One region of the Neorhizobium galegae bv. orientalis str. HAMBI 540 genome, then DNA from elsewhere that is predicted to be linked to it. Evidence: predicted binding sites of a transcription regulator. Region 1 holds the regulator's gene; each other region holds the start of a gene.
What was found. The regulator PhoB, encoded in region 1, activates phosphate uptake and scavenging genes when phosphate is short. The targets are predictions, from matches to a motif close to TGTCATNNANCTGTCAT.
Positions count from the first base shown of each region.

Region 1 (3,773 bases):
GCTTTCGTTGCCAACTATCCGACCACGCCGCTCGACCCGTCGACGGCGCTGCCGGTCCAGATTTACATGTGGGCGAACGAAGCTGAGCGCGCGTTCGTCGAGCGTACCTCGGGAGCAATCATCATCCTGCTCCTGTTCCTCATCCTAATGAATGTTGGCGCAATTCTCTTGCGGCGTCGCTTCGAGCGGCGCTGGTAGAAGGAGTATGACAATGAATATGATGTCAGAATCGGCAGTTGAAAAGGCGCTGGACCAAAAGATGAGCGATGCTTCCCACAAGATGATCGGCAAGGACGTTTCGGTGTATTACGGCGAAAAGCGTGCGCTTTTCGACGTGAACCTCAACGTTCGCGAAAACACTGTGACGGCTCTCATCGGTCCTTCCGGTTGCGGCAAGTCCACCTTCCTGCGCTGCCTCAACCGCATGAACGACACGATCGAGAATTGCCGCGTCACCGGCAAGATCACCCTCGACACGGACGATATCTACGACAATAACATCGACGTCGTGGAACTTCGCGCCCGCGTCGGCATGGTTTTCCAGAAGCCGAACCCGTTCCCGAAGACCATCTACGAGAACATTTCCTACGGTCCGCGTATCCACGGCCTTTCCAAGAATAAGGCCGACATGGATCAGATCGTCGAGGCGAGCCTGCAGCGCGCCGGCCTCTGGACCGAAGTCAAGGATCGCCTGCATGAATCCGGCACCGGTCTCTCCGGCGGTCAGCAGCAGCGTCTGTGCATCGCCCGCGCGATCGCCGTGTCGCCCGAAGTCATCCTCATGGACGAACCATGCTCGGCTCTCGATCCGATCGCGACCGCCAAGGTAGAAGAGCTCATCCATGAACTTCGTGCCAACTACACGATCGTCATCGTGACGCACTCGATGCAGCAGGCTGCCCGCGTCTCGCAGCGCACCGCCATGTTCCATCTCGGCCAGCTCGTCGAGGAGAACGACACCGACAAGATGTTCACCAATCCCGACGACCAGCGCACCCAGGATTACATCATGGGCCGTTTCGGCTGACCCAGCCGACTGTGCCGCCTGAAAATCAATTTTGAGGACTAGAAGATGGCATCGACCCATATCCTGTCGGCTTATGACGACGAACTGAAATACTTGAGCCGCCGCATTTCTGAAATGGGCGGACTCGCCGAGCAGATGTGCTCGGACGCCGTGCGCGCGCTGGTCAATTCCGACGCCGCACTCGCCCAGAAGGTCATTTCCGACGACGTGATCCTCGATCACGCCGAGCGTGAGATCGGTGACAAGGCGATCATCACGATTGCCAGACGCCAGCCGGTTGCAGCCGACCTTCGCGAGATCGTCGGTTCGTTGCGCATCGCCTCCGATCTGGAGCGCGTCGGCGACCTTGGCAAGAACACCGCCAAGCGCGTCATCGCGGTTCAGGGCACCGGCGTGCCGCGCAAGCTCGCCCGCGGCCTGGAGCATCTCTCCGACCTCGCCCTCGTGCAGCTCAAGGACGTCCTCGACGTTTACTCGACGCGTTCGGCGGAAAAGGCCGAGGCGATCCGCAGCCGCGACGAGGAAATCGACGCGATGTACACCTCGCTGTTCCGCGAGCTCCTCACCTACATGATGGAGGATCCGCGCAACATCACCACCTGCACGCATCTGCTGTTCTGCGCCAAGAACATCGAGCGCATCGGCGACCACGCCACCAACATCGCCGAGACCATCTACTACATGACGACCGGTGCCCAGCCGGAAGGCGATCGTCCGAAGGACGACTCGTCGAACACGCTCGGCGCGATCACCGAATAGAACTGACGGAGCAGACCAAGAATGCTGCCGAAAATTGCTGTCGTAGAAGACGAAGAAGCGCTGAGCGTGCTTCTTCGCTACAATCTGGAAGCCGAGGGTTATGAGGTCGATACCGTTTTGCGGGGCGACGAAGCCGAAATTCGGCTTCAGGAGCGGGTACCCGACCTCCTGATCCTGGACTGGATGCTGCCCGGCGTTTCCGGCATCGAACTCTGCCGCCGGCTGCGCATGCGCCCGGAAACCGAGCGCCTGCCGATCATCATGCTGACGGCCCGCGGCGAGGAGAGCGAACGTGTTCGCGGCCTCGCCACCGGCGCCGACGACTATGTGGTGAAGCCTTTCTCGACGCCGGAGCTGATGGCCCGCGTCAAGGCGATGCTTCGCCGCGCCCGTCCCGAAGTGCTCTCCAGCGTGCTCCGCTGCGGCGATATCGAACTCGACAGGGAAACTCATCGCGTTCACCGCAAGAGCCGCGAAGTGCGCCTTGGCCCGACCGAGTTCCGCCTGCTGGAATTCCTGATGGCCTCGCCCGGCCGCGTGTTCTCGCGGTCGCAGCTTCTGGACGGCGTCTGGGGTCACGACATCTATGTCGACGAGCGCACCGTCGACGTGCATGTCGGGCGTCTCAGGAAGGCGCTCAACTTCTCCAATATGCAGGATGTCATCCGCACCGTCCGCGGCGCGGGTTATTCAATGGAATCCTGAGAGGCGGCTTTAAGCCGCCTCGGTCTGCCGCTGCCATTCCGGCAACGGAAAGATCCGGTCGTAGGCCCAGTTGAACACGAAGGCATAGACCACGTAGAAGACTGCGAACGACACGTCCATCGTCAGCGCATGGACGAGGCTTATACCGAGATACCAGGCGATCAGCGGCAGAAGCGCGATCAGCAGTCCAAGTTCGAACAGCACCGCATGCGCCACGCGTATGGCGGTGTTTTTCTGCGTGCCGCCGGTAAAGCGCTGCATCAGGTGGTCGAAGCCGAGATTGTAGAGATAGTTCCAGCCGGTGGCGATCGTCGCGCTGCCGATGCCGACCACGCCGATATCGGCGGCCGGCATGCCGAAGGCGAAGGAGCCGAGCGGTGTGATGAGAGCAAGCCCGATCAGTTCGAAGCTGATGGCATGGCGGATACGGTCGCGTGTCGTGCGCATGATGACCTCCTGGGGTGCTTTCCGGGCCGTCCCGGAGTTTCTGCCCGAATGGGGGAGGTCGTCCTCGCTGCCTTTTAGATAGGCGTAATGCCGATCCGGAGCAAGACTTGGCCGGCATATCTGCCATGCACAACAAAAAAGCGGGCCTTGAGCCCGCCTTCGATTTCGCCCTCGTGTCGCGCCGCCGCTCAGACCCGAGCGGCAACCTTGCGGCGCTCGTTGACCGGCTGGTAGGCGAGCTTTGCGTGATAACCGCAATAGGGCGATGCATCCGGGGATTCACAGCCGCAGAAGTGGAAGTCTTCCTTGAGCGGGTCGCCGACCGGCCACTTGCAGGTGCGCTCGGTGAGTTCCGTCAATGCAAGGCGACGGGAGATCGGCACCACCACGTTGGAAGCAGGACGATATTCCATCTCCTGGTAGGGTTCGATCTCGATCTCTTCCTTGACCATCGTCGCGCCGACGGCGCGGGTAACGGTCCGGGTCGTGACGCGCGACGCATAGTTCGGAGCCCGCGGCGCCGATGTCGTCCGCTTGGCAGCCGATGCGCGGCCGGTCGCAACCGTACCGCCGGCTTTCGCGCGGCCCGGCAGGCAGAGGCGATGCACCTTGCCGATCACGGCATTGCGGCTTACGCCTCCCAGTTGTGCAGCGATCTGGCTGGCACTCAGGCCCTCCGACCACAATCTTTTGAGCTTCTCGACACGCTCGTCTGTCCAGTTCATGCCCGTTCTCCGCCTTTGAACGCCGCTGGCATGCAGAATCCGTCCACCTTTACTGCGAAAATCATTTCACAGCACCCACTATATCTATGCTTGAGGTGACTAGTTCCGCC
Region 1 is NZ_HG938353.1:110,368-114,140, forward strand. It holds gene pstA (phosphate ABC transporter permease PstA) at 1-198, shown strand, start outside; gene pstB (phosphate ABC transporter ATP-binding protein PstB) at 212-1,027, shown strand; gene phoU (phosphate signaling complex protein PhoU) at 1,073-1,786, shown strand; gene phoB (phosphate regulon transcriptional regulator PhoB) at 1,808-2,491, shown strand; gene RG540_RS00575 (PACE efflux transporter) at 2,501-2,938, opposite strand; gene RG540_RS00580 (GcrA family cell cycle regulator) at 3,127-3,663, opposite strand.

Region 2 (3,773 bases), 940 kb from region 1:
TCAAACGAAATCATATTCAAAGCAAAACCTTGTGAGAGAAATGCAACGTTTTCGCGAGGGAAATCACAAGAAGACGGCTGTCGTCACCGTTCGGCCCGCGCCGCGCGACCGGCGCCGGGCGATCGTCTCCTTCGGCGGCATCACCGTGCCGGCGGCGCTCGGGCGGTCCGGCACCACTCCCTTCAAGCGGGAAGGGGATGGCGCAACGCCGATTGCGGCGATGCGCCTTCTTCATGGATACGTGCGCGGTGAGCGCGTGAAGCTGCCCCCGACGCCACTTTCGATGACGCGCATCGGTAAAGGCCTGCTGTGGTGCGACCAGCCGGAGCACCCGTCGTACAATCGCCCGGTGAAGGCACCGTTCCGGCCAAGTCATGAAGAGATGATGCGGGCTGACGGGCTCTACGACATCTGCCTCGTGCTCGACTGGAACGTCACCTCGCGTGCCCGCAACCGCGGCTCGGCGATCTTCTTCCACCTCATCAAGCCCGGCTACCAGCCGACCGCCGGCTGCATCGCTGTCAGCCTTCCCGACATGAAGCGGCTCATCCGCTTCATGCGCAAGGGTACGGTGGTGAGGGTTCTCGGCTAAGGCCTGAAACGAAAATGCCCGGCGCTGAGGGCCGGGCATCTCGAAATCAAGGCTGGAAGACGCTTATTTCCACTCGCGGATATCGACGAAGTGACCCGCGACTGCGGCTGCGGCGGCCATGGCCGGCGAGACGAGATGGGTGCGGCCCTTGTAACCCTGGCGGCCCTCGAAATTGCGGTTCGAGGTGGAGGCGCAGCGCTCGCCCGGCTTCAGGCGGTCGTCGTTCATCGCCAGGCACATCGAGCAGCCCGGCTCGCGCCATTCGAAACCGGCGTCCTTGAAGATCTTGTCGAGGCCTTCGGCTTCCGCCTGTTCCTTGACGATGCCCGAGCCCGGAACGACCATGGCCGATACGGTCGATGCGACCGTGCGGCCTTCGACCACCTTGGCGGCAGCACGCAGGTCTTCGATGCGGCCGTTGGTGCAGGAGCCGATGAAGACACGGTCGATGGCGATATCGGTGATCTTGGTGCCCGGCTTCAGGCCCATATAGTCCAGAGCGCGCCATTTCGAAGTGCGCTTGGTTTCGTCCGGGATGTCGTCCGGGTTCGGAACGGAACCTTCAACCGAGATCACGTCTTCCGGCGAGGAGCCCCAGGAGACGATCGGCGGCAGGTTGGCGGCGTTGAGCACGACGACCTTGTCGAAATGCGCGCCTTCGTCCGTCTGCAGGGTCTTCCAGTAGTCGAGCGCCATGTCCCAGGCCTTGCCCTTCGGCGCGCGCGGCTTGTCCTTGATGTATTCGAAAGTCTTTTCGTCCGGCGCGATCAGGCCGGCGCGGGCGCCGCCTTCGATCGTCATGTTGCAGACCGTCATGCGGCCTTCCATGGAGAGCGCCCGGATCGCCTCGCCGGCGAATTCGATGACGTGGCCGGTGCCGCCGGCGGTGCCGATTTCGCCGATGATGGCAAGGATGATGTCCTTGGCGGTGACGCCCGGCGGCAGTTGGCCGTCGACGCGCACCAGCATGTTCTTCGCCTTCTTCTGCACCAGCGTCTGGGTGGCGAGCACGTGCTCGACTTCAGACGTGCCGATGCCATGCGCCAGCGCGCCGAAAGCGCCGTGGGTCGAGGTGTGGCTGTCGCCGCAGACGATGGTCATGCCCGGCAGGGTAAAACCCTGTTCGGGGCCGACGATGTGGACGATGCCCTGGCGAACGTCCTTTTCCGAATAATATTCGACGCCGAAATCGCGGGCGTTCTGGGCAAGCGCCTCCACCTGGATGCGGCTTTCCTCGTTCTTGATGCCTTCGTGGCGGTCGGCGGTAGTTGGCACGTTGTGGTCGACGACGGCAAGCGTCTTTTCCGGAGCGCGGACCTTACGGCCGGCGATGCGCAGGCCTTCGAAGGCCTGCGGCGACGTCACTTCGTGAACGAGGTGACGGTCGATGTAGAGAAGACAGGTGTGGTTCTCATCCTCGGAAACGACGTGGTCGTCCCAGATCTTGTCATAAAGGGTGCGAGGTGCGCTCATGGCTGCTGTCCGTTAAGCTGACTGAAACAGGAAATGGGTATCCGGCAGCACGAGGCTGCCTCAAGCTGAGGAAGGTCAGCTAAGTCGGTCGCAAAGCGCCCCGGACACCCGCGCGAAAAAGCGTGCCGGCAGACGCTTGTGGTCCTGCAGCACGACAATCTGGTTCGCGAGGCATCCGAATTTCGATCCCATGGCGGCTGGAATACCAGTTTCCGAAGAAATCGGCAATCGAATTGCGTTGCGGGAAATCTGTCGCATCTCTGTCATAAAGCTTTCGCGGAAACGTGGTTGATCTCAGTTTCCATAACGGAGGAATGCCAAGATGTCCGAACCCATGCAAGACCAGCTCAGCCGCATCAAGGAAGAGATCGCCGACAGCTTCGATGAAGAGCTGGAAATGCAGATGGAAGAGGACCGGCTCGACGAGCTGGTCGCCGAAGGCATGTCCGAGCCCGCCGAGGCGACGATCGACCGCCGCATCTACTTCCGCGAGCTGTTCCGCCTCCAGCACGAGCTCGTCCGCCTGCAGGACTGGGTGCAATACAAGAAGCTGAAGATGGTCGTGCTGTTCGAAGGGCGCGACTCGGCCGGCAAAGGCGGCGCCATCAAACGCGTCACCCAGCGCCTCAATCCGCGCGTCTGCCGCACCGTCGCCCTTCCGGCGCCGACCGAGCGGGAGCGCAGCCAGTGGTATTTCCAGCGCTACGTGCCGCATCTGCCGACGGCCGGCGAAATGGTGCTGTTCGACCGCTCCTGGTACAACCGCGCCGGCGTCGAGCGGGTGATGGGCTTCTGCACCAAGGACGAGCTGGAAGAATTCTTCCGCTCGGTGCCGGAATTCGAGCGCATGCTGGTCCGCTCCGGCATCATCCTCGTCAAGTACTGGTTCTCGATCACCGACGAGGAGCAGGAATTCCGCTTCAAGATGCGCATCCACGATCCGCTGAAGCAATGGAAGCTGTCGCCGATGGATCTCGAAAGCCGCGTCCACTGGGAAGAATATACCAAGGCCAAGGAAGAGATGCTCCAGCGCACCCACATCCCGGAAGCGCCGTGGTGGGTGGTGCAGGCCGTCGACAAGAAGAAGGCGCGGCTCAACATGATCTCCCATCTTCTCGCCCAGGTGCCCTACGAGACCGTGCCGAAGGAGCAGATCGACCTGCCGGGCCGCGTTCGGAACGACGATTACATCCGTCATCCGGTGCCAGCGGACATGTACGTTCCGGAAGCGTACTGACGCCGTTGTCTGGCGCTCGAGGAGAGTAAAACAACTCGGGGCCTTTAGGCGCCAGTCCGTAACTGAAATGTGGACACCGTCTGTCGCAAAACTCTGACTTTTCCGAAAGAGTTTTGCGACAGGAATTTACAGGCGGCTTTCGGGCTGATGAGGCAATTCCTTAGTCTCTCTTTGAGATGGATGAAATTGGTCGCAGCTATAAAAGAGACAGGGAAACACGCCGATCGAGATGAGCCGCATACAACGCCGCAAGCAGTGCGAGCGAGGCGGATGCCAGCATCATAATGAAAAGCGCATGGACAGAATCCGGAAGGAACAGACCGGCGATAGAAGCTACGATGGCTCCGCCTGCAATTCTCATGGCGGCGGCTAGCCCCGCAGCGGTGCCAATAAGATCAGACCGTACAGACATTGCGCCGCTATTGGCTGCCGGCATGGTCAACCCGTTGCCTACGCCGATGAGGATGCAAG
Region 2 is NZ_HG938353.1:3,814,451-3,818,223, reverse strand. It holds gene RG540_RS18590 (L,D-transpeptidase family protein) at 41-592, shown strand; gene leuC (3-isopropylmalate dehydratase large subunit) at 656-2,065, opposite strand; gene ppk2 (polyphosphate kinase 2) at 2,388-3,302, shown strand; gene RG540_RS18575 (multidrug effflux MFS transporter) at 3,499-3,773, opposite strand, start outside.
Region 2: a site for PhoB is predicted at 2,327-2,343, ahead of ppk2 (polyphosphate kinase 2). Genes of this name have one in related genera too.

Region 3 (3,773 bases), 980 kb from region 1:
TTTCCGCGCCTGGACGCGCTGGGTCGTCACCGGCGTAGGTGCCGTTTATTTTACTCAGGGCCTGCTCAAACTGATTTGACCTCGCCGCATTTTTCGCCAAGTTTGGCGCCCAACGAAACGCATTCGGGAACCGATCAATTATCCGGTCTTCACCCCTTCGTGACTTTCTCTTGAAGGTGCCCGGTGGTTACTTTCCGCCATCCAGTGCGTTAGGCCCTTGATCGCCGCGAGCAATCGTGGATAACAGTTGCCCTGATAAAGAGGTCCACCACCCATGCCCTTTCGTTTTCGCTCCGTACTCCTTGTTGCGGGCCTGTTTTATGCGGGCGCTGCATTTGCGGGAGAGGTGAGAGCGCCGAAGGGCGTGATCGAGCTTTTCACCTCTCAGGGGTGTTCTTCCTGCCCGCCGGCCGACGCAGCGCTGGGCGAGCTGGTGGCGCAGGGCGACATGGTCGTGCTCTCCTACCACGTCGACTACTGGAACTATCTCGGCTGGACCGATACGCTGAGCTCCAAGGAAAATACCGAGCGGCAATATGGTTATGCCAAGTCGCTCGGACGCAGCGGCGTCTATACTCCGCAGGCGGTCATCAACGGCCGCGATCATGTCAAGGGCACGGACCTCACGGTCATCAATGACAAGGTGAAGATGCTCGGCCAGAACGGCAAGGGGCTCGACGTTCCGGTCACCGCTGCGATGCGCGGCGACGAGATCGAGATCGAGATCGGCAACGGCAAGGGACAGGCGGATGTCGTCGTTGCCTACTTCACCAAGCGCCAGCAGGTGGATGTCACCAAGGGTGAAAACAGCGGCAAGAACATGGAATATTGGCACGCCGTCTATGACGTGCAGTCGGTCGGCACCTGGAACGGCCAGAGCATGAAGCTGACCTTGCCGGGCAAGCTGATGGGCAAGTCCAAGAAGGACGGTTGCGCGATCCTGCTGCAGACCTCCGGTCCGGGCGGCGAACCGGCAGCCATTCTCGGCGCGACGGTATTGATGGTGGGTCGCAAAAACTACTGACCGCAGGCGCGGTTCAGGACTGGCTGACTGTATGTGAATTCTTGTTGGCGGCCCGATCCAATAACATTGGGGGGCTGGGGGTAAGGGTCAATGCACCAGACCGGGCCATATGGCGCTGAAAACGGCGCCAACCAACATCGTCAATTTCGCTTCGAAATCGGGCACTCTTTTGTTCGAAATGGGGCAACAATAAAATCGTGCGGTTCGTCCCTGGCGAAATTGCCGGGGTTGATTTTTGCAGCCTCTCGGGCAAACTGTCATGTCTCTGACATTTGACGATTTGGGAGTCTTGATGACAGATCAGCCGGATTTGCCGGGGGGCCAGAGATCCCGGGACACAGCCGTCGTCGTCGATCTCAGTGAATATCGGCAGAATCTCGATCCTGCGCCGGTCACCTTCCACCGGCGCGAACTCGACGCAATCTTGAGGATTTACGGCCGCATGGTCGGCGAGGGAGAATGGAAGGACTACGCTATCGATCACCTCAAGGATCGGGCGGTGTTCTCCATTTTCAAGCGCTCGGGCGAGACGCCGCTGTTCCGAATCGAAAAGAACCCGAAGCTTGCCGCCAAGCAGGGCGCCTATTCCGTGACGAACACCCACGGGTTGATCATGAAGCGCGGCCATGAGCTGCCGCAGGTGCTCAAGGTGTTCGACAAGGTGCTGAAACTGATCGACTGACGCTGATTGCTACTCGGTAAACAGCGAACCCGGATAGACGCTGGGATCCGGATCGGTTTCGTTGCCTTCGCCGAGGGCTGCCTGCATCAGCACGGTATCCTGCCATTTTCCGTGTTTGAAGCCGGTGCCCTTCAGGGTGCCGGTCAGTTCGAAACCGAGGCCGCGATGGAGTGCCACGGACGCCGGGCTCGCGCCGCCGATGACGGCGACCATCTGGCGGAAACCAAGCGCCTCGCAGCGCACCAGCAATTCCTTGAGCAGCGCCTTGCCGACGCCCTTGCCGCGCGCTTCCGGCGCCAGATAGATCGAATCCTCGACCAGCCAGCGATAGGCGGGGCGGGTCCGGAAGGCCGATGCGTAGGCGTAACCGAGGAGCGTGCCGTCTTCCTGTTCCGCTGCGATATAGGGATACCCCTTGGCACGGATCGCCTCGAAGCGAGCCGTCATCTCAGCCTGGTCCGGGGGTAAGATCTCGTAACTTGCGGTGCCGTTCAGCACGCTGTCGCGATAGATCTCGGTGATGGTCGGAAGATCGGCGGGGGAGGCGTCGCGGAGATGGAATGTCATTGAGGCAGGCCGTTGAAAGGAATGGCCAAGCCTATGCCGCAACGCGAAGCCGGGCAACAAAAAAGGCGACCCGGAGGCCGCCTTTTCCTGTTCGAGTTCCTCGAGATTAGTTGTTCCGGTTGCCCAGGAACTGGAGGAGGAACGTGAAGAGGTTGATGAAGTCGAGGTAAAGGGTCAGAGCGCCCATGATGGCCTTGCGGCCAGCAACCGCGACGTCGTCGCCGTCAAAGTACATTTCCTTGATCTTCTGGGTATCGTAGGCGGTGAGGCCTGCGAAAATCAGAACACCAATCGCGGAGATCGCAAAGCCGAGCGCGGAAGACGCCAGGAAGATGTTGACGATCGAGGCGATGATCAGGCCGAACAGGCCCATGATCAGGAACGAGCCCATGCCCGACAGGCTTCTCTTCGTTGTGTAGCCGTAAAGCGACAGCGCGCCGAAGGAAGCAGCGGTGATGAAGAATGTCTGAACGATGCTCTGGGCCGTGTAGACCAGGAAGATCGACGACAGCGACAGACCCATCAGAGCCGCATAGCCCCAGAAGGTGCTCTGAGCAGCGCCGACGCTCATCTTATGAACGCGGAAGCTCAGGAAGAACACCACGGCGAGCGGTGCGAGCATGACGACCCAGCGAAGCGGCGAACCGTAGATCGCAGCGCCAAGGCTGGTCAGCAGGATGCCGTTCGGAAGCCGGGCGACAGCTGCAGCTGCATCCGTCGTCGTTGCGAGGGCCGAGATACCATAAGCGGCGATACCGGTGATAGCCAAGCCGACAGCCATCAGGTTGTAGACCTTGAGCATGTAGGCGCGCAGGCCTTCATCGATCATCGCGCCGGACTGGGCGCGACCCTGCGCCGCCCGGGTCTGGTAGTTGTTAAAGTCAGCCATTGTTTCCTCTTTAAGCTCCGGAATTATTCACGGTGTCGGGCCCCCTTTTTCACGGACCCAGGCGCCGCTGCGGAGCTCCAGCAAGCCTGCGCATAAATATGATGCGAGATCGCTTCACATACAAGAGGTGCGCCAAGCGAAAAACGCAAGCCATAGGCGCTATTTAGCAACCTATGGGACGTTCTGACGGGAATTTGATCCGTGAGTTAACGCGAAATACTACCTCTGGACGAATTAGAGCTCGCGCAGCACAGGTGCGGCTTTCTGCCCTAATATGCGCCAGGTGCCGGCAAGGCCTATTCCGACCGTCAGTACCAGCGAAACGGCGAGCGTCAGCACCGCAACATCAGGCAGGAAGACCGATTGAAGCCGCATGATGCGGCTGACCACGAACCAGGCGGAGAGGCCGCCGGCGACGAGTGCGAAGAGCGCGGTTGCCGCGCCTAGGATCATATATTCGTAGCTGAAGGCGCGCATCAGCATGCCGCGCGTGCCGCCGAGCGTTTTCAGGATGACGGCGTCATGGGTGCGAGCCCGGTTGCCGGCGGCGAGCGCACCGGCAAGCACCAGCACCGAGGCGATCAGCGCAACGGCGGCAGCGGCCCGGATCG
Region 3 is NZ_HG938353.1:3,780,551-3,784,323, reverse strand. It holds gene RG540_RS18420 (sulfite exporter TauE/SafE family protein) at 1-79, shown strand, start outside; gene RG540_RS18415 (DUF1223 domain-containing protein) at 275-1,024, shown strand; gene RG540_RS18410 (DUF2794 domain-containing protein) at 1,317-1,706, shown strand; gene RG540_RS18405 (GNAT family N-acetyltransferase) at 1,716-2,273, opposite strand; gene RG540_RS18400 (Bax inhibitor-1/YccA family protein) at 2,380-3,162, opposite strand; gene RG540_RS18395 (ABC transporter permease) at 3,397-3,773, opposite strand, start outside.
Region 3: a site for PhoB is predicted at 1,280-1,296, ahead of RG540_RS18410 (DUF2794 domain-containing protein). Genes of this name have one in related genera too.

Region 4 (3,773 bases), 950 kb from region 1:
TCGTCGGACAGGTTTCGTATGGTGATTGCATTCATCATCTCACCTCCGATCAGATATTACTTATCTTTCCCATGATATCCATTCAGCAGACGCTTTTCAACGCGAGCCCAGCCATGATCCAATCGCTTGCCCGGGTGACCACCCAGCGTTCTGTGCCCGACTCGCTCCGGCATTTCCCCCGCAACCATGTGGGCAAGCGTCAACCGGCGAGCTTCGTCACCCTGGCGCTGGAGGCCTGAGCGACCGATGCGCTATCCAACATCGAATGCCCTGATCGCCGTCGTCGTCCTGCTCTCGCTGTTGCTCGTCCTCCTCATGGAAGCGTCGGGGTTCGGGGCCTTTTCGCCGCTCTGGAACCGCCCGATCATCCGGGTGATCTGCGCCGCCAATCTGCTCGTCGCCCTGCCGGGCCTGATGACGCGGAAGCACGTCGCCTGGCTCAACTACCTGCTCCTCAGCATCGCCGCCTATGTGGTGGCCTCGACCACGCCGATCGCCGCGCTCTGGGTCATTCCGAAGACCATGTTCTTCGCCGTCAGGCATGCATTTTCGAGCCTTTGGTGATCTTGTCGACGATCTTCTTCTCAGTCCTGATCGCGATGCCCACCAGCTTCGCATCCTCCGGCGAGAATTGCGCGAACACCTCGCGGTTGGCCGCATCATGGCCGGTAGAGAACATCTCCTCGACATAGGCCGACGTCGTCACCTCCCGTTCCAGCGACCGCCGGTGAATGGTGCGCAGCGTCTCCTGGTCGGCGGCCAGCACCACGATCGGCTGAATGCTCATCGGATTGTAGACATGACCTGCCGCATCCCGATATGCTTCACCAATGATCGCGGGATTTTGCGCGATGATGCCGCTCGTCAGAAACGCGGTTACATTGAGCTCCTGCCAGGGGGCGAGGTCATCGCGAAGCACGATCGCGATCTTGGTATCGAACATGAAGAACAACTCCGTCGAAGGTTATGCCAAAGGCCATGCAATGACAGACGAGATAGCGGCGGCGGATGCGGCCGGTCTTGAACGTTCGTGCAGCTCGGGAGCCACGGCTGGCGGCAGCGCAAGAGGCGCGCCTGACGGCAGCGCAAGAGGCGCGCCTGACGGCATCATCCAGGCCCCGTCCTCGCGCGGCATCGAGCGGATCGAGGCTCGCTTCCATGGCAACGGTTTCGAGCCGCATCGCCACGACACCTATGCGATCGGGCTGACACTCTCCGGCGTGCAGACCTTCCAGTATCGCGGTGCCGCCCGCGCCAGCCTGCCCGGCAATGTCATCGTGCTGCATCCGGACGAGGTGCATGACGGTGCGGCCGGCACCGACGACGGCCTGCGCTACCGCATGCTCTACCTGCCGCCGGAACGGCTGATCGAGGCGGCCGGCGGTTCGCGCGGCCTGCCCTTCGTGCCGGATCCCATCATAGCGGATGCGGGATTCCGGCAGTGTCTTACCGAAGCCTTGGACGATCTCGAAGCCGAGCCGCAGGACCTGCTGCTCGACGACCTGATCGGCCGCATAGCCACAAGCCTCTGGCACCATGCCGACGGCAAGGGCAGCGTTGCCGGCACGCCGCGGGCACAACAGGCGGTTCTGCGCTGCCGCGATTACCTACAGGCGAATTCGGAGCGGGTCGTCTCTTCCGAAGAACTCGAAGAGGTGAGCGGTTTCGATCGCTACACGACCGCCAGGCAGTTCAGGAAGCTTCTCGGCACCAGTCCGCACCGCTATCTCGTCATGCGCCGGCTCGACCGGGCGAAGGTCCTGCTGTCACAAGGCGGCAGCCTGGCGGATATCGCGGCCGATACGGGCTTTGCCGACCAGGCGCATTTCACCCGTCATTTCAAGAAGACGTTCGGCATGACGCCAGGCCGCTGGATGGCGCTTCGCAGGAGCGCCTGAGGCCGCCGGCCTTTGTGAAATTTCAGTCATCAAAGCTTCATCGAAGCGTCAATCTTCCATCACCTCGCCGTCATGCACTCACCTTAACCGGTTGGCGTCTTTGACACGCCAACCAACAGGTGATCCCATGACCAAATTTCTGCTTGCTACCGTAGCGCTTGCCGCGCTGATCGGCGGCTCCGCTTCTGCTGACGACAAGGTTTTCCCGGCCAAGCTCACCGGCCAGGCGATCCTTCCCGCCAACACGGTCGTTCCGGCTCCGGCCGATGCGCCGGCGTTCCTCAAGACCTCCGGCAAGTTCACCACCGCCGACCGCAAGCGCACCGACGCCCTCGCCACCCTGCCGGGCAAGGACGGCGCCCGCATCACCGACGTTAAGCTGCCGCTCGACGGCCAGCCGGTCCAGGGCTTTTCCGGCATCAAGACGATGGCTGACGGCACCTTCTGGACGCTGTCGGACAATGGTTTCGGCTCGAAGTTCAACTCGTCCGACTCGATGCTCTTCCTGCACCAGATGAAGTTCGACTGGGCCACCAACAAGGCTGAAGTCGTCAAGAACGTCTTCCTCTCCGACCCGAACAAGATCGCTCCGTTTCCGATCGTCACCGAAGCCACCGAAACCCGTTACCTGACCGGCGCCGATTTCGACATCGAATCCGTGCAGCCGGTCGCCGACGGCTTCTGGCTCGGCGATGAATTCGGCCCTTATCTCCTCAAGGTCGACACCCAGGGCCGCTTGACCGACGTCATCGCTACCACCGTCGACGGCAAGCTGGTGCTTTCGCCGGACAACCCGCTCATCCAGCTGCCGGGCAACCCTGCTGCCAAGATGCCGGTCTTCAACCTGAAGCGTTCCGGCGGCTTCGAGGGCCTCGCTATGGCGAAGGACGGCTCCAAGCTCTACGGCCTGCTCGAAGGCCCGCTCTACAAGGACGACGGCCAGGTCGAACAGGCTGACGGCAAGACCGCCATCCGCGTCATCGAATTCGACGTCGCCTCCAAGAAGTGGACCGGCCGTTCGTGGCTGTATCCGTTCGCCGACAAGGGCGCCGCGATCGGCGATTTCAACATGATCGATGCCTCAACCGCCCTCGTGATCGAGCGCGACAATGGCGCCGGCACCAAGGACAAGGCCTGCGCCGATTCGAAACAGCCGAAGCCGGATTGCTTCGACGTTCCGGCCGAGTTGAAGCGTGTCTACAAGATCGAGTTCAACGACGCCAATGTCGGCAAGGCCGTTCGCAAGATCGGTTATATCGACCTGATGAACATCCAGGACCCGGACAACAAGAAGAAGGTCGGCAGCGTCGCCGGCGTCTACGACATGCCGTTCGTGACGATCGAGAACGTCGACGTGATCGACGCCACCCACATCATCATCGGCAACGACAACAACCTCCCCTTCTCGGCAGGCCGCGCCGTCGACAAGGCCGACAACAATGAGTTCAGCGTGCTCGAAGTCGGCGAATTCATGTCTGCTAAGTAATTAGCAGGCGTCCCAACAGCGAAAAGCGTCCGGTGAAAGCCGGGCGCTCTTTTTGTTTGGGACACGGGGATAGAGCAGTGGCCTACGCAGGTGTTTCACCGGCGCCATTCATCCATTAAATGGCATTATGTTATGTATTTCGCACATCTACAGCAATAAAGCGTGTTGAGATAGGGTCTCCGTCATTGAGGTGGCGGCATGGGCTGACAGCTCTTGCCGCAACGTGAGCTTGCCTGCGTAGTCGGTAGCCAGTGACTGGAAAGGTTTGAACTCAAAAATGTCCACAAAAGAGAAGCCACTTATCGCGATTGTCGGGGCAACGAGCAAACAGGGGCGAAGCGTAGCCGCGACACTCCTTCGTAGCGAGCGTTTCCGTGTACGTGCTTTAA
Region 4 is NZ_HG938353.1:1,059,893-1,063,665, reverse strand. It holds gene RG540_RS05440 (FitA-like ribbon-helix-helix domain-containing protein) at 1-38, opposite strand, end outside; gene RG540_RS33455 (hypothetical protein) at 114-239, shown strand; gene RG540_RS05435 (hypothetical protein) at 247-564, shown strand; gene RG540_RS05430 (DUF2000 family protein) at 536-943, opposite strand; gene RG540_RS05425 (AraC family transcriptional regulator) at 1,110-1,898, shown strand; gene RG540_RS05420 (esterase-like activity of phytase family protein) at 2,026-3,384, shown strand; gene RG540_RS05415 (NmrA/HSCARG family protein) at 3,662-3,773, shown strand, end outside.
Region 4: a site for PhoB is predicted at 1,923-1,939, ahead of RG540_RS05420 (esterase-like activity of phytase family protein). Genes of this name have one in related genera too.